Regions from separate parts of the Paenibacillus sp. NPDC058174 genome, predicted to be linked through region 1. Evidence: riboswitches for the same ligand, from Rfam matches in the RefSeq annotation. Region 1 holds a riboswitch; each other region holds the start of a gene.
The links. A riboswitch is a leader RNA that binds a small molecule or an ion and turns the genes downstream of it on or off. The one in region 1 is predicted to bind cyclic di-AMP.
Positions count from the first base shown of each region.

Region 2: another riboswitch for cyclic di-AMP. It lies ahead of ACFVVF_RS10970 (hypothetical protein); the one in region 1 lies ahead of ACFVVF_RS28460 (resuscitation-promoting factor).
Region 3: another riboswitch for cyclic di-AMP. It lies ahead of ACFVVF_RS26960 (C40 family peptidase); the one in region 1 lies ahead of ACFVVF_RS28460 (resuscitation-promoting factor).
Region 4: another riboswitch for cyclic di-AMP. It lies ahead of ACFVVF_RS12605 (KamA family radical SAM protein); the one in region 1 lies ahead of ACFVVF_RS28460 (resuscitation-promoting factor).

Region 1 covers NZ_JBHVUY010000013.1:73,673-81,634, reverse strand. The annotation lists gene ACFVVF_RS28470 (HD domain-containing protein) at 63-1,358, shown strand; gene ACFVVF_RS28465 (TatD family hydrolase) at 1,442-2,215, shown strand; cyclic di-AMP (ydaO/yuaA leader) riboswitch at 2,400-2,607, shown strand; gene ACFVVF_RS28460 (resuscitation-promoting factor) at 2,864-4,012, shown strand; gene rnmV (ribonuclease M5) at 4,215-4,766, shown strand; gene rsmA (16S rRNA (adenine(1518)-N(6)/adenine(1519)-N(6))-dimethyltransferase RsmA) at 4,772-5,683, shown strand; gene yabG (sporulation peptidase YabG) at 5,759-6,655, shown strand; gene veg (biofilm formation stimulator Veg) at 6,856-7,131, shown strand; gene ACFVVF_RS28435 (small, acid-soluble spore protein, alpha/beta type) at 7,281-7,466, shown strand; gene ispE (4-(cytidine 5'-diphospho)-2-C-methyl-D-erythritol kinase) at 7,594-7,962, shown strand, end outside.
Region 2 covers NZ_JBHVUY010000001.1:2,467,010-2,474,971, forward strand. The annotation lists gene kdpB (potassium-transporting ATPase subunit KdpB) at 1-234, opposite strand, end outside; gene kdpA (potassium-transporting ATPase subunit KdpA) at 255-1,934, opposite strand; gene kdpF (K(+)-transporting ATPase subunit F) at 1,952-2,068, opposite strand; gene ACFVVF_RS10965 (hypothetical protein) at 2,154-2,573, opposite strand; cyclic di-AMP (ydaO/yuaA leader) riboswitch at 2,786-3,021, opposite strand; cyclic di-AMP (ydaO/yuaA leader) riboswitch at 3,423-3,606, shown strand; gene ACFVVF_RS10970 (hypothetical protein) at 3,614-4,039, shown strand; gene ACFVVF_RS10975 (class I SAM-dependent methyltransferase) at 4,117-4,911, opposite strand; gene ACFVVF_RS10980 (RNA polymerase sigma factor) at 5,077-5,625, shown strand; gene ACFVVF_RS10985 (hypothetical protein) at 5,622-6,395, shown strand; gene ACFVVF_RS10990 (hypothetical protein) at 6,404-6,652, opposite strand; gene ACFVVF_RS10995 (TetR/AcrR family transcriptional regulator) at 7,168-7,767, opposite strand; gene ACFVVF_RS11000 (MFS transporter) at 7,921-7,962, shown strand, end outside.
Region 3 covers NZ_JBHVUY010000010.1:69,560-77,521, reverse strand. The annotation lists gene ACFVVF_RS26995 (hypothetical protein) at 1-177, opposite strand, end outside; gene ACFVVF_RS26990 (zf-HC2 domain-containing protein) at 211-825, opposite strand; gene ACFVVF_RS26985 (sigma-70 family RNA polymerase sigma factor) at 822-1,283, opposite strand; gene ACFVVF_RS26980 (NAD(P)-dependent oxidoreductase) at 1,542-2,159, opposite strand; gene ACFVVF_RS26975 (YwhD family protein) at 2,159-2,695, opposite strand; gene ACFVVF_RS26970 (M1 family metallopeptidase) at 2,800-4,824, shown strand; gene ACFVVF_RS26965 (hypothetical protein) at 4,843-5,655, shown strand; cyclic di-AMP (ydaO/yuaA leader) riboswitch at 6,108-6,275, shown strand; gene ACFVVF_RS26960 (C40 family peptidase) at 6,281-6,748, shown strand; gene ACFVVF_RS26955 (class I SAM-dependent methyltransferase) at 6,893-7,657, opposite strand; gene ACFVVF_RS26950 (VOC family protein) at 7,641-7,962, opposite strand, start outside.
Region 4 covers NZ_JBHVUY010000002.1:220,063-228,024, forward strand. The annotation lists gene ACFVVF_RS12585 (glycoside hydrolase family 2 TIM barrel-domain containing protein) at 1-302, shown strand, start outside; gene ACFVVF_RS12590 (glycoside hydrolase family 88 protein) at 306-1,427, shown strand; gene ACFVVF_RS12595 (sensor histidine kinase) at 1,495-3,582, opposite strand; gene ACFVVF_RS12600 (response regulator transcription factor) at 3,719-4,444, shown strand; cyclic di-AMP (ydaO/yuaA leader) riboswitch at 4,493-4,632, shown strand; gene ACFVVF_RS12605 (KamA family radical SAM protein) at 4,776-5,945, shown strand; gene ACFVVF_RS12610 (hypothetical protein) at 6,095-6,439, shown strand; gene ACFVVF_RS12615 (hypothetical protein) at 6,458-6,901, shown strand; gene ACFVVF_RS12620 (putative periplasmic lipoprotein) at 6,926-7,408, shown strand; gene ACFVVF_RS12625 (hypothetical protein) at 7,445-7,600, shown strand; gene ACFVVF_RS12630 (ArsR/SmtB family transcription factor) at 7,629-7,910, opposite strand.

The DNA.
Region 1 (7,962 bases):
TATTCGACATTTTACCATAGCATTGTGTCGAAAATATGAACAAAAGGAGTTGAATTGGCGAAATGAATCCGTATATAACCGAAGAGAAAGTGTTTAAAGATCCCGTCCATAAATACATTTATGTGCAGGATCAGACGATCTGGGATTTGATCAACACGAAAGAGTTTCAACGGCTAAGACGCATTCGTCAATTGGGAACTTCTTACTTAACTTTCCATGGCGCCGAGCATAGCAGATTCTCCCATTCGCTGGGAGTATATGAGATTACGAGAAAAATTATTTCCCAGTTCGAACGAAACGACTATCCTGGTTGGCCAAGAGAGGAGAAACTGCTGGCTTTATGTGCGGCGCTGCTCCATGATGTTGGCCACGGCCCTTTTTCCCATTCGCTCGAAGAGGTATTCGATACGCATCATGAGGAATGGACCTGCAGCATTTTATTGGAGGATACGGAGATCAACCGCGTTCTGAAGCGGGTATCGGATGATTTTCCGGACAAAGTAGCTGCAGTCATTCAGAAGACCTATCCGAATCCGATTGTCGTCAGCCTCATTTCCAGCCAAATGGACGCCGACCGGATGGATTACTTATTGCGGGATGCTTATTTCACCGGGGTTCATTACGGCAATTTTGATCTGGAGCGGATTCTGCGCGTGCTCCGTCCTGTGCAGGGCAAAATCGTCGTGAAAGAGAGCGGGATGCATGCCGTTGAGCATTACCTGATGTCACGCTATCAGATGTATTGGCAGATTTACTTCCATCCGGTGACAAGAAGCTCGGAGATCATTTTGCGGCAAATTTTCCGCAGAGCCAAAGAGCTTTTTGAGCAGGATTATCATTTCGAATGGATGCCTGGACCGATCAAGCAGCTGCTCGATGGGACCATCACGGTTAAGTCCTACTTGAAGCTGGATGAAGCGTATGTACAGGCTGCATTTCTCCACTGGGAGGATGAAGGGGATGCTCTGCTTGCCGACCTGTGCAACCGGTTCTTGAATCGCCGTCTGTACAAGTACATTACGATGACCGATCCTGACGATACTTTATTAGAAGAAATAAGTTTGCAGTTCACTTCAATCGGCTTAAATCCGGAGTATCATATGGAGATTGACTTCCCGTTTGACCAGCCCTATGACGTATACCGTCCGGACTCGAAAAAGGGTGGAAAAGAGGAGAAAACGCCGATTTTGCTGCTCGACGAGCAAGACCGTTTATCCGAAATCTCCGCTAAATCCGACATTGTACGATCAATCACCGGACTGCATCAAGGGGAGTATCATTTGTATTATCCGGAGGAGCCGCTTATTGAGGCTGGCACCAAGCTAAGCCCTGCAATAAGAGAGTTATTCCGACTGTAGCCGTTCAACTGGAAAATGACTCCATACACCCGGAATTGGGACAGCCATTCCGATTACATATATATAGAAGGAGAAGGTTGAAAATGATTTCTTTATTCGACACCCATACGCATATGGACAGCTCCAAATTCGACAGCGACCGCGCCGAAGCGATCACTCGGGCACGGGAGGCTGGTGTAGATTTGATGCTTAATATCGGCTTCAACCGGGAGACGATCCCGACGACGCTGGCGCTCGCTGAACAGTATGATTTCGTCTATGCAGCCGTCGGCTGGCATCCGGTAGACAGCATTGATATGCAGCCGGGAGATCTGGAATGGATTGAAGAGCTGTGCTCGCATCCGAAAGTGGTCGCCATCGGAGAAATCGGACTGGACTATCACTGGGATACATCGCCCAAAGAGGTTCAGCACCGGGTGTTCCGGGAGCAAATCCGGCTCGCCCGCAAGGTGGGCAAGCCCATCGTTATCCATAACCGGGACGCTCATGAGGATATAATCAGAATGCTTAAGGAAGAAAATGCAGCAGAGGTTGGAGGGGTCATGCACTGCTTCTCCGGGAGCTGGGAAACGGCTCAAAAATGCCTGGATATGAACTTCTATATTTCATTCGGCGGACCCGTCACTTTCAAAAATGCAAGGGTGCCAAAAGAGGTTTTGGAAAGGGTTCCATTAGACCGTCTTTTGATTGAAACAGATTCCCCTTATTTGTCTCCTCATCCATTTAGAGGGAAGAGAAATGAGACTGCATTTGTGACCTATGTAGCGGAGGCTGCAGCAGAAATAACAGGAAAAACAGTGGATGAAATTGCAAAAATTACGATGGAAAACGGTAAAAAATGTTTTGGTATTGTATAAAAAAGGCCAAAAAACAAAGATTGAGAGACCTTTCAAGCGATAAAACTGATTTTTATTGCGAAAATCGGCTCTCTTTTCCGTCATAATCCAGAAATTTAGCTAAAATCGTCTTTTATCGCTTCTTTACAACAGGTGGTCCGTGAAGGTATGATTCATTTCAGAGCTTTAAGTTTTTGTATTGGATTTCCAGTTGACGCTTAATTTCCGGAACCGGAAAGCGGGGGAACCAGGCATCGAATCTGCAGCCATCGACGGCTTGGCAGTGACGAGCTTTTGAAGTTTCTCAATGGGGTGAATTTGGCGGCGTTTGCCATGAGCATTCGACCGTCGATAGGGCAGCTCTCTTGCCCGAATCCGACAGCTAACCTCGTAAGCGTAAATAGAGAGCGATCAATCTCGTGCATTCACCATTCCTGAAGTCTACCGACAATCCGGGAAGCCACGAAACAGATCCTCTGTCGAAGGCTTCTTTTTCTTTTCTGAATATCTCGGAAAAGGTCGACATAGGGTAAGTCTCAGGGGGTGAGAGGCTGCGAGAAATTAGGAAATGCACTGGAGCGTGCTTGCACGCCAATATACTTAATAGTCGCGTCAATTATGATCATGCGTCACACAAGGGCGGCGGGGCTATGAAGGAGGACCGATGAAGTGGGCATTATCCAAGCTAAGGAGACCCATGGGAAACGATCATCCAGCATGTCTTTCGCATTGCGATGGAAGCATGAAAACTTGCGTTTGATTCTTCTAAGTGCCATTATCTCAATCGCTATGACTTTCATGTTTTTGGTGTTGTTGTACGGAACGGCTGACAAAAGCGTATCCGTAGTGGTGAATGGACAAGAAACCGTTGTGAAAACAAAACAATGGGTCCTGCAACGCCTACTGGATGAACAAGCTATTACGATCGGCCCGCATGACGAGGTTTCAGCACCTCTCAATGCGTCGATCAAAGACGGTGACCGGATCGAGGTTAAGCTCGCGGTACCGCTCGTTGTAGTAGCGGACGGCAAGACATCAACGGTGTACACGACGGAGAAGACAGTCGAAGCAGCGATTGGAGAATTAAATATTGCTGTGCGCGATCAGGATCGGGTAACACCTTCGCGGGGTACGTTGGTTACAGATGCGATGACGGTAACGGTCACTCGCGTCGATACGAAAGTGTCTCAATCGGAGAGAGTTACGCCATTCTCGATCGTTAAAAAGCAAGACCCGAGCCTCGAAGAGGGCAAAGAGAAGCTGGTGCAGACCGGCAAAGAGGGTCTTGTCGTCGAACATGTACAAAGGCAATACGAGAATGGAGTTCTCGTATCTCAGAAGATCGTCAACAAAGTTGTTGAATCGAAAGCGGTCAACCAGGTTGTTGCGATCGGAACGAAAAAACCGGAGCCGAAGGTGAAGACGCTATCGAATAGCGGCACGACTCTGGCGACGTTCACGAAACGCGGTGTTTCGTTCAAAGCCAAGAAGATATTGAATAATGTAACGCTCACGGCCTATACCGCTGACATGGAATCTACAGGCAAGGACGAGAGCCATCCGCAATTCGGTATAACGGCTTCCGGTACGAAGGTTCAGGAAGGCCGCACGATCGCAGTCGATCCGAAAGTCATTCCTATCGGCTGGTGGGTCTATATCGAAGGCATCGGCTTCCGCCGCGCGGAAGATACGGGCAGTGCCATTAAGGGCAGCAAGATCGACGTTTATTTCGACAGCTCCAAGCTGGCGAATAAGTTTGGGCGCAAGAAGGGCTACACCGTATACGTTCTTGGACCAAATAAACCGACATCTAGCTAGCGTGCAAGGAATATAAGTCGATTTGTATTGGAAAAACTTATAAAGCCTTATATGATAAGAAGGGGCATTGCCTCTTCTTTTTTGTATTTTCACGTACATAAGTCTAGACGGCGTCAGCCGCAGCAATGTTGCGGTTCGCTGGGATAAAATATGCCCGGTCACAAAGAAGGGATCTGGCGGTGCAAGAAAGGGATGTAAATCGTTGATTAAAGAAATAATCGTGGTGGAAGGCAAGGACGATACAGTAGCCGTGAAACGTGCGGTAGAAGCCGATACGATCGAGACGAACGGCTCGGCAATCGGCGAGGAGGTGCTCCGCCGCATTGAGCTGGCGCAGGAGCGCCGCGGCGTTATTATATTTACCGATCCCGACCATGCGGGTGAACGTATCCGTAAAATCGTGGCGAAGCGGGTGCCTGGCTGCAAGCATGCGTTTCTGCCGCAGGAGAAGGCGCTGTACAAGGGCGATATCGGCATCGAGAATGCAAGCCCGGATGCGATCCGGCAAGCTTTATCTGAACTGCGGACGGAAAATCCGGAGGGCGAGGGTGCTGGAGAGATTACTTGGGATGATCTAATGGGCGCGGGCTTGATTGTACATCCCGATGCAGCTAACCGCAGGCTAGAGATGGGCAAGCTGCTTGGCATCGGCTACGCAAACGGCAAGACGTTTTTTAAGCGTTGTACAAGCTTCAGGATTTCCCGAACGGAATTTGTGGAAGCTCTGCGTAAAATGGAACAGGGACAGGAGTGAGCGGTATGAGCGGACAAGAGACGAACGGATCGGCTATGAAGGCGTTAGAAGTGGCGACGCCAAAGCGAACGAAAGAAATTATTGCGAAATACGGATTCTCCTTCAAGAAAAGCTTGGGGCAGAACTTTTTGATCGATCAAAATATATTGCATAAAATTGTGGCAGCAGCCGGTCTGGATAAGACGAAGGGTGCGCTGGAGATCGGTCCGGGCATCGGCGCACTGACGCAGCATCTGGCTGCTGAAGCGGCCAAAGTGACCGCCGTGGAGATTGATCCCCGGCTTATTCCGATTTTGCGCGATGTGCTGGCTCAAGAATCCCATGTGGAGGTCGTTCATGGCGACGTGCTGAAGCTGGATTTGAAGCAGCTGTTCGAGGAGAAGTTTGCGGACGTATCCAAAGTGAGCGTCGTGGCCAACTTGCCTTATTACGTCACAACTCCGATTCTGATGAAGCTGCTGGAGGAGAAGCTCCCGCTGGAGAATATCGTTGTCATGATCCAGAAGGAAGTGGCAGAGCGGATGGCAGCCAAGCCAGGCGGCAAGGAGTATGGCAGCTTGAGCGTAGCCGTACAGTTCTATTGCGAGCCGCAAATCGTATGCCTCGTTCCGCATACGGTGTTCATTCCGCAGCCGAACGTTGATTCAGCTGTTATTAAGCTTGCCCTTCGGGACAAGCCGCCTGTAGATGTGCCGGATGAGGCGCATTTCTTCCGCGTCGTCCAGGCGAGCTTCGCGCAGCGGCGCAAGACGCTGTCGAACAACTTGACGGCGCTCGTCGGCAAAGAACGCCGCGAGGAATTGACACAGCTGCTGATCGGCTGCGACATCGATCCTGTGCGGCGTGGTGAGACGCTCTCGCTGGAGGAGTTCGCCCGTATAAGCCGGGCTTTCCTCGAGGCAGGCTGGAGGGGCTAGCACAGGCCCAATAACAAAGACATTCGCACACTCAGCACGTTACACCCATACGATAGACGAAGAGGTGATTTACCCATGAAGCAAGGGGACCTGGTCGTCCGCAAATCGTATGGCGGTGACGTGCTGTTCCGAGTTGAAGATGTTCGATCCGAGCGAGCCCTATTGAAAGGCACGGACTATCGATTGCTTGCGGATGCGCCGATTCCCGATTTGTCGGTTGTACGTGACCCCGAATCGACGAGAGCGACCCAGCAAGTGCGTATTAAAGTTAACGACTCCTTAAAGCGCATGCGGCAGCAAAGAGCGCAGCAGCAGTCAGTGCAGACCGGGGAAGAAATCAGGCTGGCAGCTGAACAGCAGGCGCAGCCGTATTTCGAAATGCCGGGTAAAGTGCTCCATCTTGATGGTGATGGCAATTACTTACGAAAAAGCATGCAGCTGTACGAGGCGATGAAGGTGCCTGCGCATGGCGTGCATGCTCATGAGTCGCAGATGGCGGATCTGCTCTTCCGTCTGCTGCCGCAGGTGAAGCCAGATATCGTTGTTATTACGGGCCATGATGGTGTGCTGAAAAGCCATGCTAATGGCGACCTATTCAGTCTGGGCAGCTATAAGAACTCGCAGAGCTTCGTCAATGCCGTTCACGTTGCCAGAGAATATGAGAAGAACCGCGACGGCTTAGTCGTCATAGCGGGAGCCTGCCAGTCGCATTTCGAAGCGCTTCTTCAAGCTGGCTCCAATTTTGCAAGCTCGCCCGGACGCATTCTGATTCATGCGCTTGATCCGGTTTATATTGCGATCAAATCCAGCTATACGTCCATCCGGGAAACGATAAATTTATCCGATGTCGTGCACGGCACAATAAGCGGGATTGACGGTGTAGGCGGAATTGAGACGATAGGCCGATGCCGGGTAGGTCTGCCTAAGCCCAAAACGGCTGCTGTAGCCGCCTTGTTGAAATCAACTTCCTAGCCATTTCCATCCGGAAAAGGCTCTGCATCTGGGATGTTGCGGAGCTATGCCCTATTTATTTGTCCATTATTCCTCATATTAGAAAAATAAGAAAAAATACCGTTGACAAACAAATAAAATGGCTGATATAATATTTTGCTTTGTTTGACAACCTCCCTCTTTTTGGTTATAATGGACAAGGAAAGAGGTGGTAGTGGACAATGGCAAAAAATGCGCTGTTGGAAATTAAACGCAATTTGGAAGCCCACGTTGGCTCCAAAATCCGTCTTCGAGCAAACGGTGGCCGTCGCAAGACTATCGAACGAACCGGTACGTTGGAAGAAATCTACCCTTCTGTTTTCATTGTAAAACTGGATCAGGAGTCTCACGCCTTTAAGCGTGTCTCTTACAGTTATGCGGATATACTGACGGAGTCGGTGGAAGTGACCGTATGCAATGATGAAGGTCAAGTCCGTATTACCCATATGGAGCAATAGAGCTATAGATGCCGAAAGGCCGTTTGTCTGGACGCGGATGGATTCCCATTCGCGTCCTTTTTTTGTTGAAACCTGCAAGGCATGAACGAGGAGGGCCCAGTGCATACTAAAACGCAGCAACCCTATTCTTAAGGAGGTCGACTAGAACAATGAGCCGCAGAAGATCTGTCATGTCGGAGCAGTTGAAATATGAGCTTGCCAAAGACCTTGGTTTCGCGAATAAAGTGGATCAAGAGGGCTGGGGCGGGATTACGACGAAGGAAGCGGGCAATATGGTCAAGCGCGCCATACAGCTTGCCGAGCAAGCTGCCGCGAATAAATCAGACCGTCCGTAAGGGCGGGAAAGCTGTAATTCATAAGCTAAGGACACGGTATAGGAAAGAAGCCGCAGTCTCTTAGCTTTTCTTGTGTCCGTTTGTTATAATGTTGCTTAAGCTAACGATACGAACGGGAGAGCTTATGATGAAAATATATGAGAAAGCGCCGGCTAAAATCAATCTGCTGCTCGATGTGCTTAGAAAGCGCGAGGACGGCTTCCACGAAGTCGAGATGATTATGACCATGGTCGATCTGGCAGATCGCCTGGAGATGGAGGAGCTGCCGCGGGATACGATTATTATTTCGAGTCAGGCCGGATACATACCGCTGGACGAGAAGAATTTAGCCTTCCAGGCCGCTAAGCTCATTAAAGACCGCTATGATGTACGCAAAGGCGTATATATTCATTTGGATAAAAAAATACCAGTGGCCGCAGGCCTTGCAGGCGGCAGCAGCGACGCTGCCGCGGCCCTGCGGGGATTGAACCGGCTATGGGGGCTGCAGATTTCCGAG
Region 2 (7,962 bases), on a different contig from region 1:
TAAAACGGTAAACAGCAAAATTAAAAATACGGTCAAATTAAAGCCTATACGATCTCTGGAATGGAAGTAGTCCGGAAATACTGTCATTAGCAAGACGATAACGGTGCAAATCTCTACGACGAACATGACCGGATTTTTCAGCATCGTAACCGGATTGAGTTTAAGCAAGCTTTCCTTCAAAGCACGCTGAACGGCATCTGCCGTCAGTAATCGTTTCTGTCGGTTATTCGTCATCATTGTATCCACCTCATCCGTTAACGGATTGTTAAATACTCGGCAATGGGTCCAAGTGCGACCGCCGGCATAAAAGTTAAAGCGCCAATTAACAATACCGTGCCGACCAGCAAGCCTGTGAACAAGGCATTGTCGGTCCGAAATGTCCCAAGCGTATCCGGTACAGGCTTCTTGCGCAGCAGTGATCCCGCCACAGCCAGCATCGCGATAATCGAAATATAGCGGCCAAGCAGCATGACCAGCCCCGTACTTATATTCCAGAACGTTGTATTATCGCTAAGGCCTTCGAAGCCTGAGCCGTTGTTTGCCGCCGAAGATGCGTATTCATACAGCACCTGGCTAATTCCATGAAAGCCCGGATTCGTAATGCCTGCCTGGCCGGCGCCAGTCATTAGAGCAAGCGCCGTCGGAGCCAATATGACGAAAGGATGGGCCAGTATGGCGACGGCAATCAGCTTCACTTCTCTGGGCTCGATTTTCCTCCCCAAAAACTCCGGTGTCCGTCCCACCATCAAGCCGCATAGGAAAACCGCAAGAATGGCGTACATCAGCATATTGATTAACCCCACGCCCTTGCCGCCAAAAATGACATTGAGCATCATTTCCGCCATCGGAACGAGGCCTCCAATTGGCGTCAGCGTATCATGCATGTTGTTGACCGATCCGGTCGTTGCGGCTGTTGTTACAGCTGTAAACAAGGCCGACCCTGCAATGCCAAACCGGACCTCCTTGCCTTCCATACTGCCCTGAGACGCATCGATGCCAAGACTGTTAAAGATGGGATTGCCGGCTTTCTCTGCGGTGTAGACTGTCGTTAAACAAATGAGAAACAGCACCATCATCGCCGAGAAAATGACCCAGCCTTGCTTTTTGCTCCTGGCAAATCGGCCAAACGTATAAGGCAGCGCGGCCGGCAATGCCCACATGGACAAAATCTCGATCACGTTAGTCAGCGGATTCGGATTCTCGAACGGATGCGCCGAGTTGACGCCGAAAAACCCGCCGCCATTTGTACCCAAATGCTTGATTGATTCCAGCGAGGCGACCGGCCCGATCGCGATCTGCTGAGACGCTCCCTCCAGCGTCTTAACGGTCAGCGTCGGCTCAAGCGTCTGCGGAACTTGCAGCGCAACCAGCACCAGCGTAATAACGAAGGATGCCGGCAGCAAAATACGCGTATGCGCTTTGACGAAATCCTCGAAAAAATGTCCGATCGTTCTGCCTCTGCTCGTTAATCCGCGAATGAACGCAATCGCGACTGAAAAGCCGGTTGCCGCCGATGTAAACATCATCATCATGATGACAGCCATTTGCGAAAAGTAAGAAAGCGCGCTTTCGCCGCTGTAATGCTGCAGATTCGTATTGGTTATAAAACTGATTACCGTATTAAATGTTAACGTGGGCTCCATTCCGTCCATCCCGTTAGGATTAAACGGAAGCAGCCGCTGAAGCCGCAGCAGCAAGTAGCCTGCCGCCGTCAGAGCCGCGTTGGTCACGATAAAACTGAACGCATACTTTTTCCAGCTCATGCCGTCCCGGTTTTTCAGCCCGATCAGCTTATAAAGCAGCCGTTCAAACGGCCCAAACAGCTTATCCGTCCAATTGGCTTCATTCGAAAATACGTGATATACATAAGTGCCTAGCGGTTTGACTAATGCGATAAGAATCACGACCACGACCGCTATTTGAACAATTTCCATCGATATGGCCTCCTAGGCTAAAACTTCTCGGGATTCAACAAAGCATAAACAAGGTACAGGAACATCAGCAGAGTAACAATGGCAATAAGAATCACCTTCCCTCTCCTCCTTTGCCGTCGACCGTTCCAGCGCACCAAGCCAGAAAACCTGCCAGCATAGCGAACACGCCCAGCAGCAGTACAACCATATAGAAATCCATCATGAATATAGCCTCCTGTCCTATAAGTCTGGCGCTTGTTCCGCAAAAGAAAGCAAAAAACCGACCTCTTCCCCTTGCGTGTAAACAATCCCATCCGCTCCAAGCGCTTTATAGATCGCCTTCGGATGCCAGTGAGTCGTAATTACGCAAATATGGGCACTGGCCCAATGGGACCTGCAATATCTTAAATAGCGGCAGCTTAGCGGAAGACTGCTTTCGAAAATATATACTTTTGCAATCGGCAGCTCCGGGATACTCCACGCTCTGGCGGTTGTTCGAACCCTCAGAACCTTGACTAGAGATGTATCTACGACCTCCGTTATACGTTTTGCCTCCAGCTTGCTGTTGGTCAACACGATGAAAGGAAGCTGACGGTAGAGCAGCTGACGAATAAAATTAACGCTAATTTCGTTAAAACCGGCTACCGCGATCGTTTCCATTTTCTAAAAATGCCTCCTGTTTATGAAATCGCAAGGAAAAAAGGCAACAAAAAAGAAGCCGGCAGGGAGCAGAGGTGCTCACCCGCGGCTTCTTAAGAACATCGCTTGGACAGCGCAAACGGCATACATCCTTCCGCCTTCATTAGGCGCTAAAGGGTATGCTGGATTTACGCGGCCAACAAGCCATGACAAAGTCATCGCGTTGATTGTCGCCTCTCTCAACTATAAGCTTACGAGGTTAGCTGTCGGATTCGGGCAGTGAGAGTTGCCCTACATCAGCCGAAGTCCATGGCTTTCGGTCGATGATTCACCCCTGCAACGCCGTCCTCCGACTCTCACATCGGATCGCAGCGCCGCGATAAACGGGAAATTCCAGAATACTGGAGTTATCCCGCTGTGGTTCCCCCGCTTCCCGTTGCAATGAACGGGAACTCAGCAAGTGCAGCATTGGAAACAAATTACGTAACCATGAATCGAATCATACTCCCAGCCAATATTTGTGTAAAGCGATAGCGGGTGCAAATAGGTTGAAAATTCGAGGGAAAAGGATAGGTTATAACGCTTACATAATGTTACTTCTTGAAAATAATCGATTTATCTCGTTCTTTCTCTCCTTTTCAAAAACTAGACGCTAGGGATAACATAGTGGCTCCCGTCACTGATCAACCTGCTTTTAATTGCATGCGATTACGGAAGCCATAATGAGAATTTCAAAGAAAGAAGCGTATTTTACGAGGATAATGGCAGGTATATTGGCAATTTGCCGAAAAGAAGGGCAATATCGCCCGTCTGTTATTTTACAACGTGACGATTCCGGTTTAATATGAACGCCATGCCAGAACATGGCTCATACATCTATCGCTGAATTCTGATCGGACAGAAACGGGGGAACCAACGCTTGCGTTCATCGTCATAAGATGCGATGATCGTAGGGCACGGGGTGAATCGGACGAAAGCGCAATGCGCACGTCTGTAGGGAAGCTCTCTATCCCGAATCCGTCAGCTAACTCCGTAAGCGAAATCAAGGAGAGAATTGCAAAATGATAACTGTAGTATACAAAGGAACGGAACCGCTGCCCGACATTCAGCAGCTGCCGTCAACATTAAAAGTGCTTCACATCGAGTTGTTTATCATCCCGGCTGAATCCGGTTATCGCGCCTATATGCGCTTATCAACTAATATCGGCATCGGGTGGGGCGAGCTATTCATTCAGCAGAAGGAGCAGCCTGCGGACTGGAACGCTTGGTGCTCTTCTGCACCTCACTATATGGGCTGGGTCAACCTGCATACCGCTGCAGGCTCTCCCCGTTCGGAGAACGTCAGAAATCCCGAGCTGCGCAGTCTCTTCGATGACGCTGTACGCCAAGTATGCCGCGGCCAGTCCCATCCTGAATCACATCAGCCTTCACAGGCCGGATATGCCGAGCTATTCCGTCAATCGGTCTTTTATTTGTCCTTATACTAGCTGTCCCCCTAGTCTGGATCATAGATGAAGCCGCCTCACGAAAATGCGAGGCGGCTTCATCTGTAAATGATGCGATTCTATTTAGCTGATGCCTTTGCTTCAATAAAGTAATAAAATCCGGTCGTCTTAATCCCCCGAGCCTCCGCATGCTTATCGAACTGCGTCTGAATAGCTTTGAAGCATGTTTCCCTTACATATTGCGAGAAACTGTCGCTTTGACCAAAACATAACAACGCCAAAATATCCTCAGCCGCAGGCAGCCATACCAGCTCCTTCAACACCGTCATTCGGATGTCAGTAAGTCCGCTAACCGCCAGCCGCTCTTGAATGCGATCCAGCGTAGGCGTACCTGGTGCAGGTCCGGCGAATAAGCCGGGAAACACCTCCCCCAATTCACCGCCTTCTCCATTACCGTCGCCCGGATGGAGCATAATTAGCGAGCCTCCAGGCCGGACAACCCGATTCCCTTCCTCATACCAGCTTGTTGGTCCCTTCTTTGTGTAAGCAACGTCGAAATAATGATCAGGAAACGGAAGCCCCTGCTTGGTTGAGCCTACTACATACCGGACATTAGCGCTTCGATACCGTTCGTTGGCTGTCCGAATAAAGCCTTCTGTCATATCGTAACCGGTGACCTCCACCGCTTGCTCCGACCAGCGGTTCGTGTACTCACCATGCCCGCAGCCGACATCAAGTACTCTGCCATGTACGGCAGAAGCGAGTTTTTCAGTCAAGACCGTCTCCGCCGCCTGCCCCTCCACATTCGCCGTCCATGGGTATTCATACTTTCCAGTCCTTACTGCCAACTGTTTACACCAGGGCATGCTTTGCCCGCTTACAAAATCAGGATGAACCGATAAATCGGGAAACATAGACTTCCTCCTCTATTGGATATCAATCTCGTAAAGATGCAGAGCTACTATTATACAGGTAAAATTTTCCCATTTGTATGGATTTTGAAATAAAATAAAAGAAAACGAACGATTTTCAGAAAAATGGCCAAATAGAGTAAATAGCGATAAAGGAGGGAGTTATTTGTGGCGGTTACAACGATATCTGAGCTTGTCGGCTTGGCGCTGAACGGACAGGAGGAAGCCTTCGAACAGCTTTATAACGAAACGGTCAACGAAGTGTACCGCACTTTATACTATTTGAGCGGCAGCCATACCGATGCCGAGGATATTGCGCAAAATGTATATTTGGAGCTTTATCGAAATTTGGACAAATACGATCATTCCCGCAGCTTGCAGGGCTGGCTGTATGGCATTACGATTCGTCAGCTTCACGCCCATAGGAGGAGAAGATGGAAGGAATACCGGAAGGAGCAAAAGCAGCGAGAGCAGCATACAACACCGCTTGCAGCTTACAATGATGTCTCTGTTGGCGAAGCGCAAGATGATTCCGTCATGGATGAATTGCACAATCTTCCCGTGAAGCTGAAGGAAGTGCTTGTGCTTCGTTACATCAACGACTTGTCGCAGCAGGAAATTGCCGATGCGCTGGCTATTCCGGTCGGGACGGTCAAGTCCAGATTAAATCAGGCGCTTGTGCAAATGAGAAAAAAATTGGAGGGGAAATCGATATGAATCATTTCGAAAATGTTGGCGAGGAAGCTTGGATCAATCGGATGAAATCGAAGGCGGAAACTATACTGCCTCCAGCTCAATTGAAGCGTAAAATTATGGAGCAAATCGAAATGCGCAACGGCAACGGCGAGGTCCTGGCATCCGTACGCGTCGACACCTTCCAGCCCGATGATCCGATGGATGCCATCATCCAGCAATTGAAGCCAGGTATGGGAAAAGCGATTTATATCGCTGCTCAGGGCGATCGTACCGTCAGCCAGCAAACAAACTATGCAGCTGTCCTCTGGCCTCATAGCTTGGAGCAGCTGTTCGAGGAGGCTGCACCATGGAATCCTCCACTGCCAGTCGAAGCTGAAATTCGCCGCATTGAAGTCTATTACGGCTTCGATGATGTAACGGAAGAAGAAATTGAAGAAATGATAGCCGAAAGTGAGCAGCAAAGTAAGCCCGTCGTCGTTCGCGATCTTCGTCCAAATAAGAATATAGTCGGGGCAAGACTGCTGTATGATCAAGCGGACAGAAACTTTGAATGCCGCTTGTTCGGAACGACAAAAAGCCGGATCCATGTGCCCGATATGGAACAGCAAACGATCGAGCGTTTGCTCATCCATGGCCAGGAGGCCGTTTACTTGCAAAACGACGAGGTGCGGCAGCTAATCTGGGCAATGGAAGTTCCCCAGACTTCAAGAGCTGTGCAATATGAACTGCGGGCTGAACATAGCGATCGCGAATGGCTGCTTCACATCGCCAACACGATTCCATTTGCCTAACGGAACTATTAATAAATCATGCTATCCGCTTGCTGCGGCACCATTTGAGTAAACAAAATGTAAAAGTGCATGTTGTTTTCGCTCAAAAGCTCCAAAACAGCATTCAAAATGCAAAAGTGCAGTTGAAATCGCTCCATTTCACCTAATCGGGGCTTTTTGGGCCAATCAAACTGCACTTTTACATTTTGATGCTTAAAATCTCCGAAAACACGGCCTCCAACCTGCACTTTTACATTTTGATTCGTTGCAACCGGCATCAACCTCGAAATTGTTCCTATGACGGCCAGTTGCATACCCTGGGATGAGCGGAGTGTTTTGAGCTCGGGATGACTTTTCGCAGATTCTATCCATTACTCAGCGCAATGCGATGAGGACAATGGAATCAAGAACGGCAGCTCGAGCCAAAACGCGCAGCGATTCCCGCACAGCCAACTCACACGGTTCCTTGACCGTCTGTGCTTACCTGGAATGAGCGGAGCGTTTTGAGCTCGGGATGACTTTTCGCAGATTCAATTCATCACTCAGCGCATTGCGATGAGGACAATGGAATCAAGAACGGCAGCTCGAGCCAAAACGCACAGTGATTCCCGCACAGCCAACTCACACGGTTCCTTGACGGTCGGCTACATACCCTAGGATGCGCGAAGCGTTTTGAGCTCGGGATGACTTTTCGCAGCTTCAATCCATCACTCAGCGCAATGCGGTGAGGACTATGGAATCAAGAACGGCAGCTCGAGCCAAAACGCACAGCAATTCCCCGCACAGCCCCACATTATCCCTCGCTCTCAGCCGGCTTAATCAAGCTCAGCGCAGTGTCTATGGCACTCGCAACGAATGAACGATCCGGCCGGGATTTCAAAAAAACCGTAAGCCCGATCAACTGAATGATCAGCGACTGAGCGGTCTGCTTGGCGTTTACAGTCTCATCCAGCTCCCCTGATCGTATGCCGCGCTCAATCGTCTCCTGAAAAATAACGGACAAGTACATCTGGTGCTCCCGCGTCAAAATTTCGAACTTCTCATCATGGGGCGAAAGCTCGACCATCGTATTGATGCAGAAGCATCCCCTGCTCGGAGCTTGCTCATAAGCTTCATCCGCCAAGCTTTCAAAAAACGTGCGAAACGCTGCCCTTACCGACGTATGCTTCTGAAGACTAGCCCGAATGGATGCAGCATGATTTTGCGTATATTTGCGAAATGCCATTTCGAACAGCTGTTTTTTATCTCCAAATGCGGAATATAAGCTCGGCCGTTGAATGCCCATACTGGAAGTCAGGTCAGTAAGGGAAGTTGCCTCATAGCCCTTCTCCCAAAACTGCTGCATTGCGGCAGTCAGCGCCTTCTCCTCGTCAAATTCCCGTGGACGTACCATTCCCATCCCTCTTTTCATACTGAAAGGTATATATAAATACTACGAATAAGCACGTTCATTGTCAAACAGTTGACATGAGATCATTATGCGCTATATATTTATCGAATAGTTGTTATGTACCAATCAGTATAAAAATAGGAGGTTTTCCTTAGCATGCTCGAAAAACCCGCGCAATCAAGTGCCGAACCGGTGTCT
Region 3 (7,962 bases), on a different contig from region 1:
AATGACCGCTTCACCATTCAAAGAGCCGTTTATGCCCAGAAGAAAAATAATACCCAGCAAACCGAAAAAACTGCCTCCATATAAAACGAACCGGACAAACCTTCCCAGATAGGCATGTCCAAAGCCCGGGAAGAAAGATAAGAAGAAAGCCGTCAATGGGCTTTTATTTCCTTGCATTGCTTAATCATCTCCTTTTCGTACAACCAAAATTTATTTAAACCGGCTTTTCTCAATCCCCTTCAGCCAGCCCAACGTTTGATCTACCATCCGGTCCGACCAGGAGCCGTCTTCCCGTTCTTCCTCTGCAATCGGGACAATAACCGGTTCCTGCCCGGCCTCCAGCATGACCCTCGTATGCTCATCCATCGCCATCATGCGCTCCGCTACACCGTTAAACGTACCCGTACCAAGCAGCAGCAGCGTAATAGCGGCCGCAGCCCCGAAATGAACGGCCGGATGCTGGAGCCACGTACGGCGCCGGTAGGGCTTTTCCTGAACGATACGCGGAGGGAACAACAGACGGCTTAATTTCCGCCCCATTTGATCCATATCCGGCATATCCGATACATCTGCGCCGTTTGCAGCCGTGACCGTTTGCGCAGCCTCTACCGCTGTCATGAGCAGCTCCAGACAAACGTCGCACTGCGCCATATGGGCTTCTACCTGCTCACGCTCCGTTTCGGGCAGCACGTCGCCGACATAGAGATGCATCGTCGTGCTGTCTGCATGCCATTCCTGTTGCTGATGCCTTTGCTGCTGCAGCTTAGGCTGCTCAGCCTGCCTTTTATTCTCCAATTCGCCCGGATCATTGCCTGTCCCGCTCATTCGAAGTCCTCCTTCCGCCAGTTCCGCTTAATCCAATTCCTCGCCCGGTAAAGCCTTGATTCAACGCTTTTTCGTTCCAGCCCCGTATCGGCAGCAATCTCCTCGTACGATTTGTTCTCCATATAATAAGCCGTTACAACCTCACGATAATTGTCCGGCAATTGCTGAACCTGCTCTCTTACCTGCCGCCTTCCTTCTCGCTCAATAGCAGCTTCCTCCGCGGCAATTCCTGTGTTCGCTGCCAGCAAATTCGCCTTTTGCCCGTCCAAGTCCTCTAGCGGCTGTTCCGGCTTGCGTGCTTTGCTGCGATTCCAATCGATCGCGCGGTTGACTGCAATGCGGGTCATCCATGTTTTGAAGCCATTCATTCGGCATTCCGGGAGGGAGCGATAGATGAGCATCAGCACTTCCTGCGTCACATCCTCCGCATCATGCGGCGAACGAACGATTGCATACACTGTTCGATATAAGTATGGACCATACGTATGTACTAAGGATTGAAACGCCGCAGGCCCGCCGTTTTGTACGGCTTTGATCCATGCCTCGTCCTGAATCTCGCTCTCCTCCCTTCCCGAATACTATAGACGCAGGGAAATGCTCCAAACCCTGCACTTTATCCAAAACTTTTTTTCAAGTGTACAAAAAAAAGACCGGGTTGCGAGATTACTTCAGCATAAACGCCGTTAAGTAATCCCGTCACCCGGTTCTTTATTCCATCAATAGGCTAGTCCAATGGATTTGCCCGCATTGGCATCAGACGCCACCGAAGTCAGCAGAAAATGTGCGACATCGGCACGCGATATCGATTTGCCGCCTCTTGGCACACCGCTGTCCGTCTGACGGTAAATGCCTGTCAACGGCTCATCCGTCAGCTGCATGGGACGCGCCACCGTCCACTCCAGGCCGCTTTCAAGCAGCAGCTCATATGAGTGAAGATGATCCGCCAGCACATGCCGAAGCACACGGTTCACTACATAACCGCTCAAGCCCTTCAGCTCGCCATGAATACCAGCTGAAGCGACATAAGCGACCTTCGCGACGCCATGCTCCTTCATGCCTTCAATAATGTTGTACATCACATCGGACATGAGCGTCGTCTCGCCAAGCCCTTGGCTGCCGACACAACAAATAACGGCGTCCTGTCCGGCGATCTCCCGCTTTACGTAACCGAGATGGAGCGCATCGCCCGTCACGACGGTTAATCCGGGATGATGACCGATAACAAGCCGCTTCGGTTCACGAACGTAAGCAGTCACCTGATGCCCCGCATCGAGCGCTTGGCGAATGACTTTCCGTCCGATCCCGCCGCTGGCTCCGAAGACGACAAGCTTCATTACAGGCTCTCAGGAGCGAGCGCCTGCTTGAGCTCATCAGAGGAGTGGTTCCACCACTCTTCGTTATGCTCGGTGAGCAGCTTGCGCAGCGCTGCCTTCTCCTCTGCACCAAGCTCTTCCAGCTTGATCTTGCGTTTCAGCGCAGCATCCAGCTTGTTGACGTGGTCAGGGAGGATCTTCCACCCGCGGCGTGCCTCCTTGTCAATCAGCATCTCACAGGCGGTAACGCCGGCATATTTCGTGCCTTCGTCGTCGCGTTCCACCGCCACCCATACAACCCAGCATGTTCTGCCGTTTGGCGTGTTGGCTTTGTCCGGGCTGAATTTGATGCCCTTCTCTACCTTGCTCTTGGCATGCATCGCTCCGTCATCGATATAAGCGACACCCTCGTCAATAATAACGCATGATACTTGGCTCAAATCGATTGTGCCCGCGCCAAAGCCTCTATGTGGTTTGTTGCTCACTACGTTGAGCGACAATGATTTCTTTTCCTTCTTCTCCGGTTGTTGTTCCGGCTGTCCTTGCTGTTCAGTCATGGCTTTTCCACCTTCCCCGTACAATAATTACATTTTAGCTAATAATCCGTGAAAAGCCAACATATACATGCTGTAGATGCTTGTCAACGGGAGGGAAACGTTCAATGACTCCACGCCATGTCAAACGTTTATTGCTATTCACGCTCACCGCCGTCCTGCTCGGCCTGTCGATCCAGCAGGGCTTCGGCCACGCTTGGCAATCCCAATATACGTACGCGCTCGCCCCTGCCGCCAAAGCTGTGCCGCAATCTGTTCCGACATCGGCCAAGCCTGCTGCCGCTGTTCCTGCCGCTCCTGCCGCGCCTGATGCTCCCGAAGCCAAGCCGCAGGCGCTTAGCAAGAGAGTCGTCGAGTACCACATCAACGTCGCGCTGCAGAACGACGCACGCTCCTTATACGGCGAACAGACGGTGACTTGGACCAATCCGGGCAAAAAAACGGTGTCCGAGCTCTATTTTCACCTGTACCCGAACGCTTTCCTTAATGACAAGACAACGTTTATGAAGGAATCGAAGGGCAAGCTCCGGGAGGACAAGGCAACCTCGGCCAGCCAGGGCTACATGAAGCTGAATGCTCTGGAGACGATGGAGGGCGAAAGCCTGCTGCCGCGTCTTCATTATGTCCAGCCTGATGACGGCAACACCGACGATTTTACACTGGCCAAGCTTAAGCTGCCCGTCCCGGTCGCACCGGGCAAGTCGGTAACGCTCTCCATGAGCTTTGAAGTCAAGCTGCCTGAAGTGTTCGCGCGAATGGGCTACTCCGGCTCATTCGTCATGGCCGGACAGTGGTTCCCGAAGCTGGCTGTCTATGAGACGGCTGGTATGCGCGGCCGAACCTCCGAAGGATGGAACATCCATCAATACCACGGCAACTCGGAATTTTACAGCGATTTCGGCATCTATTCCGTCAACATTCAAGTACCGGAGTCTTATACGGTGGCCGGAACCGGATTCCAGACCAAAGCGCCGGTCAGCAACGGAAAAGGCGAGCATGTGTACCAGTTTTACGCCGATGATGTCCATGACTTCGCCTGGGCTGCTTCTCCCGACTTTGTCTATGTAGAGGACACGCTCTCCGGTACCGGAATCCCCGGCGTGCGCATTAAGCTGTACCTCGATCCGGCGCATGAAGCGTTCAAAGACCGGTATATGCATGCGGCCAAGTCAGCGCTGACCAAGTATGCGCAATGGTACGGAGATTATCCGTACTCGACCTTATCGCTCATCGTACCTCCGAAGGGCGCCAACGGAGCTGGAGGCATGGAGTATCCGACACTCGTTACCGCATTCGCCGCAGAGAACGACAATCCCGGCTACAGCCTGGAGAGGACCGTCGTTCACGAGATTGGCCATCAATATTGGTACGGCATGGTCGCCTCCAACGAGTTCGAGGAAGCATGGCTTGACGAAGGCTTTACCTCCTACGCCGAAGACAAGGTGATGGAGAGCGAGTATGGCGTCATACCGAATTTGCCGCTTGAAGCCAGCTACATGACGAATCCGGCACCGCTCAAGCAGCCTTCATGGGCGTACGACAGTCATAATCACTACGCAGAGAACGTCTATATGCGGGCCAAGCTAGTACTGGCCGGCATCGAGAACCAGATCGGCACCCGTATGATGCAGAAAGTCATGCGGACCTACTTCCAGAAGTATAAGTTCAAGCATCCTTCCAGCGGCGACTTCCAACGGGTCGTTGAGCAAGTGACGAAGCAGAAATGGCATGATTACTTCAATCAATTTGTGTACCACAATCAAATGGCCGACTTTTCCATCGAAGCTGTGCAGGTTCGTCCGGTCGAGCAGGACGGGAAGCCGATGTTCGAATCCTCGGTGCTGGTGAAGAAGAACGGCGGCAATATCGGTTCAGTTCCGATTGTCATGCAGTTCAAGGACGGTACGAGCATGACCAAAGAATGGGATGCACAGGATTCGCATATCCAGTACAAAGTCGTCCATGACTCTCCGCTCGCTTGGGCAGCCGTCGATTCGGAGTACCGCAACGTGCTCGACAACAAGCATATCAACAACTTCATGCTTGCCGAGCTGCCGGAGACGAAGCGCACGCGCTGGAATCTCAGCATTGCCAAATTAATCGAAGGGCTGCTCGGAACGCTGAGCTGGTAGGAGGGATATTCCTTGAAAATGCATATGAAACAAGGCTGGCGGCTGACAGTCAAACACATGAATATTATCATTCTATTGTTTCTGTACCAGCTGTTATGGGGCTTCTTCCTTTACCGGTTCGTCGATTCGGTCGTTACGCCGCTTCTGCGGCGTTTTCCCGGCGATGCACTGCCCCCTTCGGCAGTCCGGCTCTTTTTTAGCGAAGCACAGTTCCAATTGATGAAAACCGACCTTATTCATCCTTATTTATGGATGCTTGGCGGGTTATTCCTGGCCCGCATGCTGCTTACGCCGCTGTTCAATGCCGGGTTGTTCTACTCTCTGCACCACGCAACCGACGAGAGCGGCACGAAATTCATTGAAGGCATCCGCAGCACCTGGAAGCCGGTTATGCTGCTCTATTGGATCAAGACGCTTCTTGCCTTGGCACCGGCATGGTGGCTTCTGCCGGCCTGGCTCCAAGCGCTGCTGAAAAGCGGCACGATGGGCAGCCTGCTGCAAACTGTATTGCCAGGAGCCGCTGCATGGCTGCTGTGGAGCGCGCTGCTCCATCTGCTGTTTCTCTCGATGCAGCTCGGAGCCGCTTCCGGCAGCGGGGTGTTCAATTCCCTCTGGCACGCGTTGCGCCATATCGCTCCCTATACCGGGGTCTCGCTGCTCATGTGGGCGATTGGCATCGGCATCGCGCTTTGCGTCACTAGCGTTTCCTTAATCTGGGCCGGCTTGTTTGCGTTAATTCTTCATCAAGGCTATCATCTCATTCGGACGATGATGAAAGTATGGACCATTTGCGCACAATACGATTGTTTGCAGTCGAGGACGCAAGGATAACATCGAATAGACAGCAAATATGCAAGCGTCGGGGTAGTCCCCGGCGCTTTTTTGGGCTTTTGGCAGCTTGTCAACGCCTGTCTGACTGCTCTATTATAAAAATTAGAAGTATTAGAATTGAAGCTTCACTTTTATCTCTGTCGAATGCCGTCTATGCTTGTCCTTCCCTTGCCATTACTGGCTTTGGCAACTCCGATTTCCCGCCGCGTTCTGTGCTTGTACCCACTTACATGAGAGCACTCTCTTCGATTGCTCCACATATTCTCTCTTCTTCACACATAGTAAATGTAAATAGTTATTGATTTTTTAATCGTCGTACCCCATAAAAGCACATAATCAGTCAATGAAATTAATGAAAACGCGTGTTTTTGGCAAAAGGTTACATGAGAATTATTAGAATTTGCCAGTTGGAGGAGGAGATTTGCGAAAAAAAACGAATATTTCCCAAGTACATAAAAAGCTTGCCTAATTCCTTGTACTGGAAACGGGGGAACCACTCTGGGTGAATTGATTTCGACGTCTGCACCGGCCGCGCCGGGTAAGCACGGACGCCTGAGAAATCATAGGGATCCTTCAACCGAACCCCACAGCTAACCTCGTCGGCATCGGAAGGGGCTTTACCGTTTTGAAAAAGGTTACTGCAATGCTAGCTGGACTCCTGTTACTGCTCGCTTTTCAAGCAGGCAGCGTATTCGCGGATTCCAAAATGGACGGCATTATCGATGATGTTATCGGTACGCCATATCTGATGGGCGGCACGTCCACGAAAGGCTTTGATTGCTCAGGATTCACATCCTATGTATTTGAGAAAATGGGAATTGAGCTTGCTCGCACTTCCGGTTCTCAAGCACAAATGGGTAAAAAGGTTGCGAAGAGCGACCTGAATGCTGGCGATCTCGTATTCTTCAATACGAATGGCAAAAGCATTTCTCATGTCGGCATCTATGTCGGCGATGGAAAGTTTGCCCACTCTTCGTCCAGCAGAGGCGTTACAATTAGTAAACTTAGTGACTCCTATTATGAGTCTCGTTATGTAACCGCTCGTCGTGTTATGGATGCGACTACTTCTGAGAAATATGCTGACGAACAATAGAGCCCGCTTACGCGGCTTCATCCTGTGAAGCGCGTCGGAAGGTCTCACTAACAAAGCCGCAAGCCGTGTGTCCTCTGGACAGTACGACTTGCGGCTTTGTTGTTCTATTGTTAGCTTGTTGAAGTCACGGTCGAGATCGCTGTACTACACGTCTCCCCAGAAAATCTCGGTTTGGTAGTCGAAGCTCACCCGGCCGTTCACATTCGTACGTTCGAAGAGCTGTCCCAGCTCCTCCTTCAGACGGTCATGGTTAGGCTCTCCCTTTGCCGGAACGTAGGAGGAAGAAAGTGCTCTGCCGAGCAGCTCCTCGCGGTCCAGCAACTGGCCGTTCGTAAATGCCGCTTCACGCATACCGTTCTCACGGAAGAACGCTCGCAGCTGATCCGCTGAAATGTTCTTGTGGGTCATTTGCTTATAGTCGGTGCTGTAGAGCCGCAGCAGCTCCTCATAGCCTTCCAGGAATGGCGTGCCGCTCGTAAGCCGGGAATTCCATATCAGTACTGCTTTGCCGCCAGGCTTCAATATGCGGCGAAACTCGGCTTGGGCTGCCGGCCGGTCAAACCAATGGAAGGATTGCGCGCATACGATAAAATCAACCGAATGCTCCGGCAAGCCCGTCGTCTCCGCAGCGGCAGGAACGGAGCGGTAGTTCGGCAGCTCACCTAGCTCCTTGTCGGCTGCTTCCCGCATCGCTTGGTTAGGCTCTACCGCAATCACCTCGCTGCCGCGCTCCAGCAGCAGCTTGGAGAAGATCCCCGTGCCGGCTCCAAGATCAGCGATTCTCGAGTTGGCCTTGAGACCCACATCAGAGTACAGATAGTCGAGCGCTTCAACCGGATAACCCGGACGATACTTCACGTAATTTTCTACCCGATTCGAAAATCTCTCTTTGCTATTGCTGCTTCCCATTCGCTTCACGCTCCCATTCGATAAATTCCAACCTATTGCCGAAGGGATCATGGGCGTAAAAACGTTCCGCCCCTTCACCCTGCCTGCTGTCGTCCGCAATGGTCTCAACACCGTGTGCCCGCAGCCAGCTCTGCAGGGCTGCAATACCTTTTACACCGAACGCTGGATGCGCCTTCCTCGCAGGTATGAATTCCGGCTGCACGCCGATATGCACCTGATGCGGACCGCATTGAAACCATACACCGCCGCGTTTCTGCAGCTCAGCTGGTTTCTCAAGCTCTTGCCAGCCTAACAGCCCAGCGTAG
Region 4 (7,962 bases), on a different contig from region 1:
GGGCAGCGGGAGACGGCAGGCTGCTGGACAATCTCGGAACGATACGCGGCTCCAGACTGATCCAGCTGGCAAGCGGCCGGGCAAGCATATTCGTTGATCCGCATGGAGCGCCACCGCCTCGTATAGCAGTGGAGGAGTTTTTCACGGCCGGAGGCCCTGCTGCTTCATTGCAGCGGGACAGCAATACTCAAGCGAGAGTATCCCATACCATCGTTAGCGCAGCCTGTGAGGGGATGGCAACGGTATTTGCAACCATTAGCGACATCCGTGAATGCAGCAGCGGCAAAGAGGAGGGGAAATAGACGATGACTGAGCAGCAGCAATTTGATTTTACGAAACCACTAGCCATGATCGCCGATAAAACAGAACGAATGATTGCGCAAATAGGAGACAAGTCGCCGCACGTTGCCAAAGCAGACGGTAAGTATGACGATATGCGCCACGACTGGTGGACGTCCGGGTTTTGGCCCGGCATGCTGTGGATTATGTATGAGATGACAGGGAATGACCTGTATAAGAATGCAGCTTGGGAGTGGGATGTGAAGCTGGAGCGGAAAATGATGCAGCCAAGCAATTTCCATCACGATGTCGGCTTTCAATTTCTTCCGACGGCTATAATGAAGCATAAGCTGACCGGTGATGAGGACGGCTTGCGGCGGGGCTTGTTCGCCGCCAATTTTCTGGCAGGCCGCTATAATATCGAGGGCCGGTTTCTGCGGGCTTGGAATCAGGAGAAACTGGGCTGGTCGATCGTCGACTCCACGATGAACCTGTCGCTGCTGTTCTGGGCTGCACAAGCATCGGGCGATCCGCGCTTTGCGCATATCGCGAAAGCACATGCTGATACCGTCGTGGACCGGTTCGTCCGGGCGGACGGGTCCGTACGCCACATCGTCAGCTTTGATCCTGAGACGGGTGAGTATCTGGGAGCAATCGGCGGGCAAGGCGCCAGTCCGGATTCCGCATGGAGCCGCGGCGCGGCTTGGGCGCTGTATGGCTTAGCGAACACTTACCGTTATACGAAGCAGGAGAAATATTTGCGCGCCTCCCAGCGGGTCGCCAATTTCTTTCTAGCCAACCTGCCGGAAGATTCCGTCCCGCATTGGGATTTTCGCGCGGCGGAGCGCTTGGAGCAGGAGCCGCGGGACAGCTCTGCTGGCGCTTGTGCGGCATCGGGACTGCTGGAGCTTTCCTCCCATCTCCCTGCAATTGAAGGAGGTCTGTACCGCAATGCCGCCGAACGAATCCTCATCTCGCTGCATCACAACTACGCAACCTGGGATCAGCCCGAGCATGAGGCGATTTTGCTGCAAGCGACGGGCAATCGTCCGGCTGACGTTGACGTGAACGTATCGCTCATTTATGGTGATTACTTCTTCGTGGAGGCTATTGCGAAGCTGAACGGCTGGGTTACCCGGATCTTCTAACTAATATTTGATAGTAATCACAAGCCCCTCTCACAAGCGGATTAACACTTGCGGGAGGGGCTTATTGCTAGGCAGAGGAACGCTCACTGCCGGGGCCGGCAGCAGAGCCGGCTTCATCTGCTGGTAGTATGAACGTAAAGCGGCTGCCCTCTCCAATACGGCTCTCCACGGTAATGGCACCGCTGTGTCGCTCGACGATTTGCTTTGCAATCGCTAATCCAAGGCCGCTTCCCGAAGCAGGGTCTGCTTGATTCGCGCGGTAAGCCCGCTTGAAAATATGATTCAGATGCTCAGGCGGTATGCCACCCCCTTGATCTAGTACCGAGAAGGATATGCCATCCGGCAGGCTCTTCGCTTCCAGAATTATTACGGAGTCCAGCGGAGAGAACTTGCAAGCGTTATGGATCAGATTGCCCAGCAGCCGGCGAATGCCATGCAGATCAATACGAAGCGTCCGGTTATCCTCCACTTCAATCCGGTATTCGCATCTGTGGTTCATCATCTGAATATCTTCCGCAGACGTCTGGAATTCCCGCGTAATCCAGTCCTTGACCCGTACACTCTCCAGTGGAAGCTCCACAGACGATTCATCAAACCTGCTAAGCTGAAACAGATCGTCCATGAACCGGTTCATGTACAGTACTTTGTCGTACAGCTTTTCTAACGTTTGCCCTTTATCATCACTTCCGACCCGAATCCCCATCATTAAGGCGCGAAGGCTGCCTTGAACAACGGTAAGCGGCGCACGAATGTCGTGGGAAATGCTCTGCAGCATTTCAGCCCGTTCCTTTTGCGATTGGACAAGCTTTTCCGTACGTTCCTGTACCGTGGATTCCAGCTCCTCATTCCAGCGCTCGAGCGTGCGGACTAGCTCCTGCTGATGCACGATCATCCGCGACTGCGCTTTTTCCTTTTCTCTTTGTAATTGCCGTGCTTGGAAGGAAAGCGCGAAAGCGAGAATAATAAATTCAGCGAAGGAGCCGAACTGATAGCCGTAATGAGTGAGCGGATTGCTGTCCATGAGGCCAAACGTGTACAGAACGGACGGGAGAGCGCAGCCGATGATGGCAATAAAGCCAAGCATCAAATATCTGGCGGTCCGGTTGCCATTCAGAACGCACCAGCAGATAGCGGAGAGAAGGAAGGCGGCGACTGCTGCTTCATAATAGATTGCAAGGGTAACGAACCACGGCCAGTGGAAAAGCAGACCGGCAATGACGATCGGTGAAGCCCACTTCACGATAGCGGCAAACGGGAGGAGCTGCGGCGCGTAGCGCTTTAGTTCCAGGACGCCCACCAGGAAGAACAAGGCGAACCAAAGACATAGGATGAACACAAATACAAATACGCCTTCGAGCGTATTAAATGTATGCAGCAAGAGTTGGAGAACGGGATGGTTTTCACCCAGAAGCTCTTGCGGTATGCCGTTCCAGATGAGCTGGGAGGCTGCGAAGAAAATTAAATAGAATGAATAGTAGAGATAAGAGCGATTATGGAAAAAGATATACATCGATAACATATAGGCCGCCATAAGCAGTACGAAACCGTAGTAGACTCCGAACAGCAGGTACTCGGTCCGCAGCGTCTCGTGATAGCTCGCACGATCAAGCAGCTCGACCGGGACGATCATTGAGCCTTCTGTCGTCACCCGCATATGCAGCGTGACCGGTTTTCCCGCAGGCAGCGCAAGCTCATAGGCGCCGTAATGATCGTTCAATCGCTCCCCCAGGGGAGAGACTCCCTCCGCACCCAGACGATTGCCGTCTAAGTAAACGTCGAACTGGTCCACAACCGCATTGTGGAGACGAATCACCCATTCCCCGGTCTCACTTTCATTCACTACTGTCATCCGAAGCCAATAGGTGCTTGCGGACAAGCCGAATGCGGCGCGTCCGTCTGCCGGAAGAAACTGCTCGGCTATGCGGGGAGAAACAACCTGTTCATACTCCAGCATGCCTTCCCGGTCGGGCAATACTTGCATGGAATTGTTGCCTTTATAGTGTCCATTGCCGTCCGTAAGCCGGATTAAGGAAGCGTCGCCGGAGAACGGTTTCCATTGCGGAATAAATACCAGCCACAGTGCCGTCAGCGCAATGAGAAATAATAATATGGTGGCTGCAAACACCCGGTTGTGTTCTGCCAATGTTTTTCTCATGGTGAGGCCTCCTGAGCATTCGATGTTTTCTACTATTATCCTAGCATATTCTATTTTAATCGACAGCAATCTGTCATAAAATGTTGATAGGATCACTGTGATATTGTAGAGATACCGTCTTTAGGAGGTTAACCATATGAGGCCAAAAATCATCTTCGTCATTGAGGATGATCCAGATGTTCAGAGTATCGTGACATCTTTTCTTCAGCATGAGGGTTACACGGTTCGAAATGCGTTATCCGCTGCAGAGGCGTTCCATTTGTTTGCTGCGGAGGAACCGGATTTAACCATACTCGACATTCAATTGCCGGACATGGATGGCGTCACCTTTTGCCGTCATATCCGCACGCATTACCGGAGGCCGATTCTATTCGTGACCGGCAACCGGGAGCAGGAGTATAAAGTGAATGCGCTCCTTTCAGGAGGAGATGATTTTATTCAGAAGCCGTTTGATCCGCTCGACCTGCTGCTGCGGGTGAAGGGGAATTTGCGGTGGAGCGATCTTCTGCCCCCGGCAGCCTCTATTCCAGAACCGGATAGGGACGTGCTGGAATATCCGGGACTTCGCATCGATCTCAGACGTATGACCGTCACAGTTCGTGAAGAGCTGGTTACACTTCTTCCGAAGGATATCAAGCTGCTTACGACGCTGGCCAGCCATCCCAATCAGGTGCTCCATACTGAGCAGCTCTACAGGCTTGCGTGGCGGGACGAGAGCAATTTCTCTAAAGATACGGTCAAGGTGCACATATCGAAGCTGCGCAAAAAAATCGAAGAGAACCCTTCCTCCCCCAAGTTTATTTTGACAGTCGGCAGTCTCGGCTATAAGTTCAATCCTTACGGGGCCCTTGAGCCGGTATAAGTACCACACCATCTAGCGGCTTTGACTTATTGGCCTGCAATCGCTTACAATAAAGCTACGCTTAGTTTTCGGCCGCACCCGGCCGAGAAGCGGGGGAACCAGTCAATTGGGGCGAATCATTTGCGAATGTAGGGTACCATCTTACCCGAGCCCGTCAGCTAACCTCGTCAGCAGTGGATGGGTCTGCTTCAAATTGAATGTGATCAACCAGAGACCCTATTTTTTAAGGGTCTCTTTTTGTCTTTTTTTGGACCCTGCTGGCGGCACACTGGCTTCTTGACACAAAAGGCTCCCTTTATTCTCACCCTATGGGACGAAGGAGAGAGATACAGTGCAGAAGGTACGGTACATTACGGATGTTGCAAAAATGGACAATTTGTCCGAGCACGAAAAAGCCGTTTTAAAGCCGATTACGGACAAATTCGTTTTTCGCGTCAACGATTATTACCTCCAGTTAATCAATTGGGATGATCCTCATGATCCGATCCGCAAGCTCGTTATCCCCAATGAAGGGGAGCTGTCTGAGTATGGACGCTGGGATGCTTCGGACGAGGATACAAATTATGTCGTTCCGGGATGCCAGCACAAATACAGGACGACGGCGCTTCTGATCGTCTCTGAGGTTTGCGGCTCCTATTGCCGCTACTGCTTCCGCAAGCGGTTGTTCCGCAATGACGTCAAGGAAGCGATGTCGGATGTAGCTCCGGGGCTTGCTTATATTGCGCAAACTCCTGAGATCAGCAATGTGCTTCTCACTGGCGGGGACAGCCTCATTCTGGCAACCTCCAAGCTGCGTACAATTATTGAAGGACTCCGAAGCATCGATCATGTCAAAATCATCCGGCTCGGCTCCAAAATTCCGGTATTCAATCCGATGCGGATTTATCAGGACGAGGAGCTGCTGGAGCTGATTCGCACCCATTCGACGGAGGAGAAGCGGATTTATGTCATGGCGCATATTAACCATCCCCGTGAAATTACGCCAGAAGCTAGAAGAGGGTTCAAGGCGCTGCATGACGCAGGGGCGATTGTCGTGAACCAAACTCCGGTGCTTAAGGGCATTAACGATGATCCGGCCGTATTGGGCGAGCTGCTTGACCAGCTGTCGTGGGCAGGCGTTACGCCTTACTACTTTTTCGTCAACAGGCCGGTGGCCGGCAATCGCGAATTTGTGCTTCCGCTAGAGCGGGTGTATCAAATTGTAGAGGAAGCGAAGGCAAGAACTTCCGGTTTGGGCAAAAGAGTGCGCTTGTCCATGAGCCACACCTCCGGCAAAATTGAAATTCTGGCCATTGATAACGGCAAAGCCTATCTTAAGTATCATCAGTCAAGAGACGATAATTACGGGCAGTTCATGGCGCTCGATTGTCCGCCCGATGCCGAATGGTTCGACGACCTTCCCGGCAGCGAGCAATACTGGACGAAGCCGGTCAAGAAGAACGATGCGATCATTTCCGTTAATGAAATGGAGCGCAGTCCTAGTTGTGCGGCAGCTGATTAATAGAGCCGGACAATAAAATAGTAGCCTTTTGGGGAGCAGCAAAGTCATTTTAGGACTTTTGCTGCTTCTTTTGTTTTCCAATTATTGATAAAGTGGTAAACTGAAAGGTGAATTGTAGCAAATTGGAAGAGAAACTGGAGAGATTAGAGATGGATCGAAAAATAGTAGTCAAACTGACGAATCTAATTGGATATACGGCCAGCATATCGACGATTTTATTATGGATTATTTTTGTATGGGTGAATCCTTATGGTCCAGGGCTGGAAAAAACGAGTGCATTTATTACCTTTATGATGCTTGTGCTTCCTGCCGTTATTTTTGGCACGGGTCTCATGCTGGAGAAAAGCATGATTTTGCTGGCAGCATATATTTGGAGTTTTCCGTATAGCATGTATATGGTAGTTACGCCGGGCGTGTTTATGCTGTTTGGCATGACCAGCTTCATCTATTTCATCTGTTTTATGATGTATCGGCTTCGCGGCGTCAAATATTAAGAGGGAGTTGCATCTAAGGTGTTGAAATCCAGACACACAGCAGCAGTTATATTGATACTGGCCGCTATTATTTTATTGTTTAGTATTTTCTCTTTAGTGAAGAAACAAGAGGCAGTCCAGAATAAAATCGACAGGACCTTCATCGAACAGTTATCTAATGTAATAACCGGGTTTAGTATGAAGTTGACTGGTGATGAGGGTATCTCCTCTTATCAGCGGTGCATAGCGTCAGTTGCAGCAGCGGCTGCAATGTCGCCGCTTACCTCTTACGAGGAGGAAAACGATGAGCTCGATATCGCTTTGCATAATTTGTATATGGCGATGCTTAATGCCGATTACAAGGAAGAAATAGTGAGTAATGATGCTCTTTTTCGCGAATTGTTTCTTAATTTGTCCCGCAACCCGAAAGATAAAGGAACAACGGATGCGATTATTAAATTTACCGCTAGCCTGCAACGGTAGCGCAGCAAGGAACGAGGCAACAGCGTGAGAAAATGGATTTTCATCGTATTGATTCTGTGCGTTCTAGCATTGGCGGGCTGCTCGTCAGGCAGCCGTCTCGTTTTTAATGATGAGGATATTCGAATCAGAGCAGTAGCTCTCCAAGTGAGAGAAGACTTCACCGAATATAATATTGAAGTGAGAAATGAAGGCAAGATCGAATTGAGGAACCTTCATTTCTATCTTTCTTTTCCTGTGATTACCTCGAATGGAACGAGCGATAATCCATTCAGGCTGGAAGGAAAAACAGAACTGAATCGTCCGGTTATACTCCGTCCAGGCGAACAGACCGTATATACGTTTATAGCGCCTATCAAAAAAGTGTTCGGAGATTCCGAGCTTCTTGATTTTAATCAGCCCAGCATCGATTTAAACGGTACATTCTTATATAAGAAGAAAGAGATCCCTTTTGGAATGGGAATGGGCTGGGGTGTTGTCGAGGACAGCGATAAATGGAGCAGCAGCTAGCAGCGGCTAATTAATTGATAACATCAGGAGGACCTTATGTGGCTAATCATTAGCATCATTTTTTTTGTTTTATGCATCTCAAGCATTATAGGCAATCAGATGGTTTCCTTGCGCAAAATGGATGCGATGCAGAAATCGCTGGATGAAATGAACCAGAGCCTGCAGGAGCTGAATGCGAAGCAAAAGCATTAACAGCTTGTCGTCATATGGAGGCAATGATTTACTCCAACAAATAAGGCGCGTATCTTTGCGCCACTTTGTGATTTACGCGGTAGTAGATATACGTACCGTCCTTGCGTTGATCAAGCAGCCCGCATTCTGTCAGTTGCTTCAAGTGATGGGAAAGCGTCGAGCTGGCTACCGATTCGAGCTTGGTTCCAAGATCAGAGCAGCATAAATCGGCATCTTGTGTAAGAAGCATGGCGATTTTGATTCGGGTAGGCTCTCCGAGTGCTTTGTAGACTTTAACAGCTTGACGTACGTCTGTATTTTCTCCTGCCATCGTAATTCACCTTTTTTCAATCATAATCTTTCTATATCTGTAGAAACAAAAT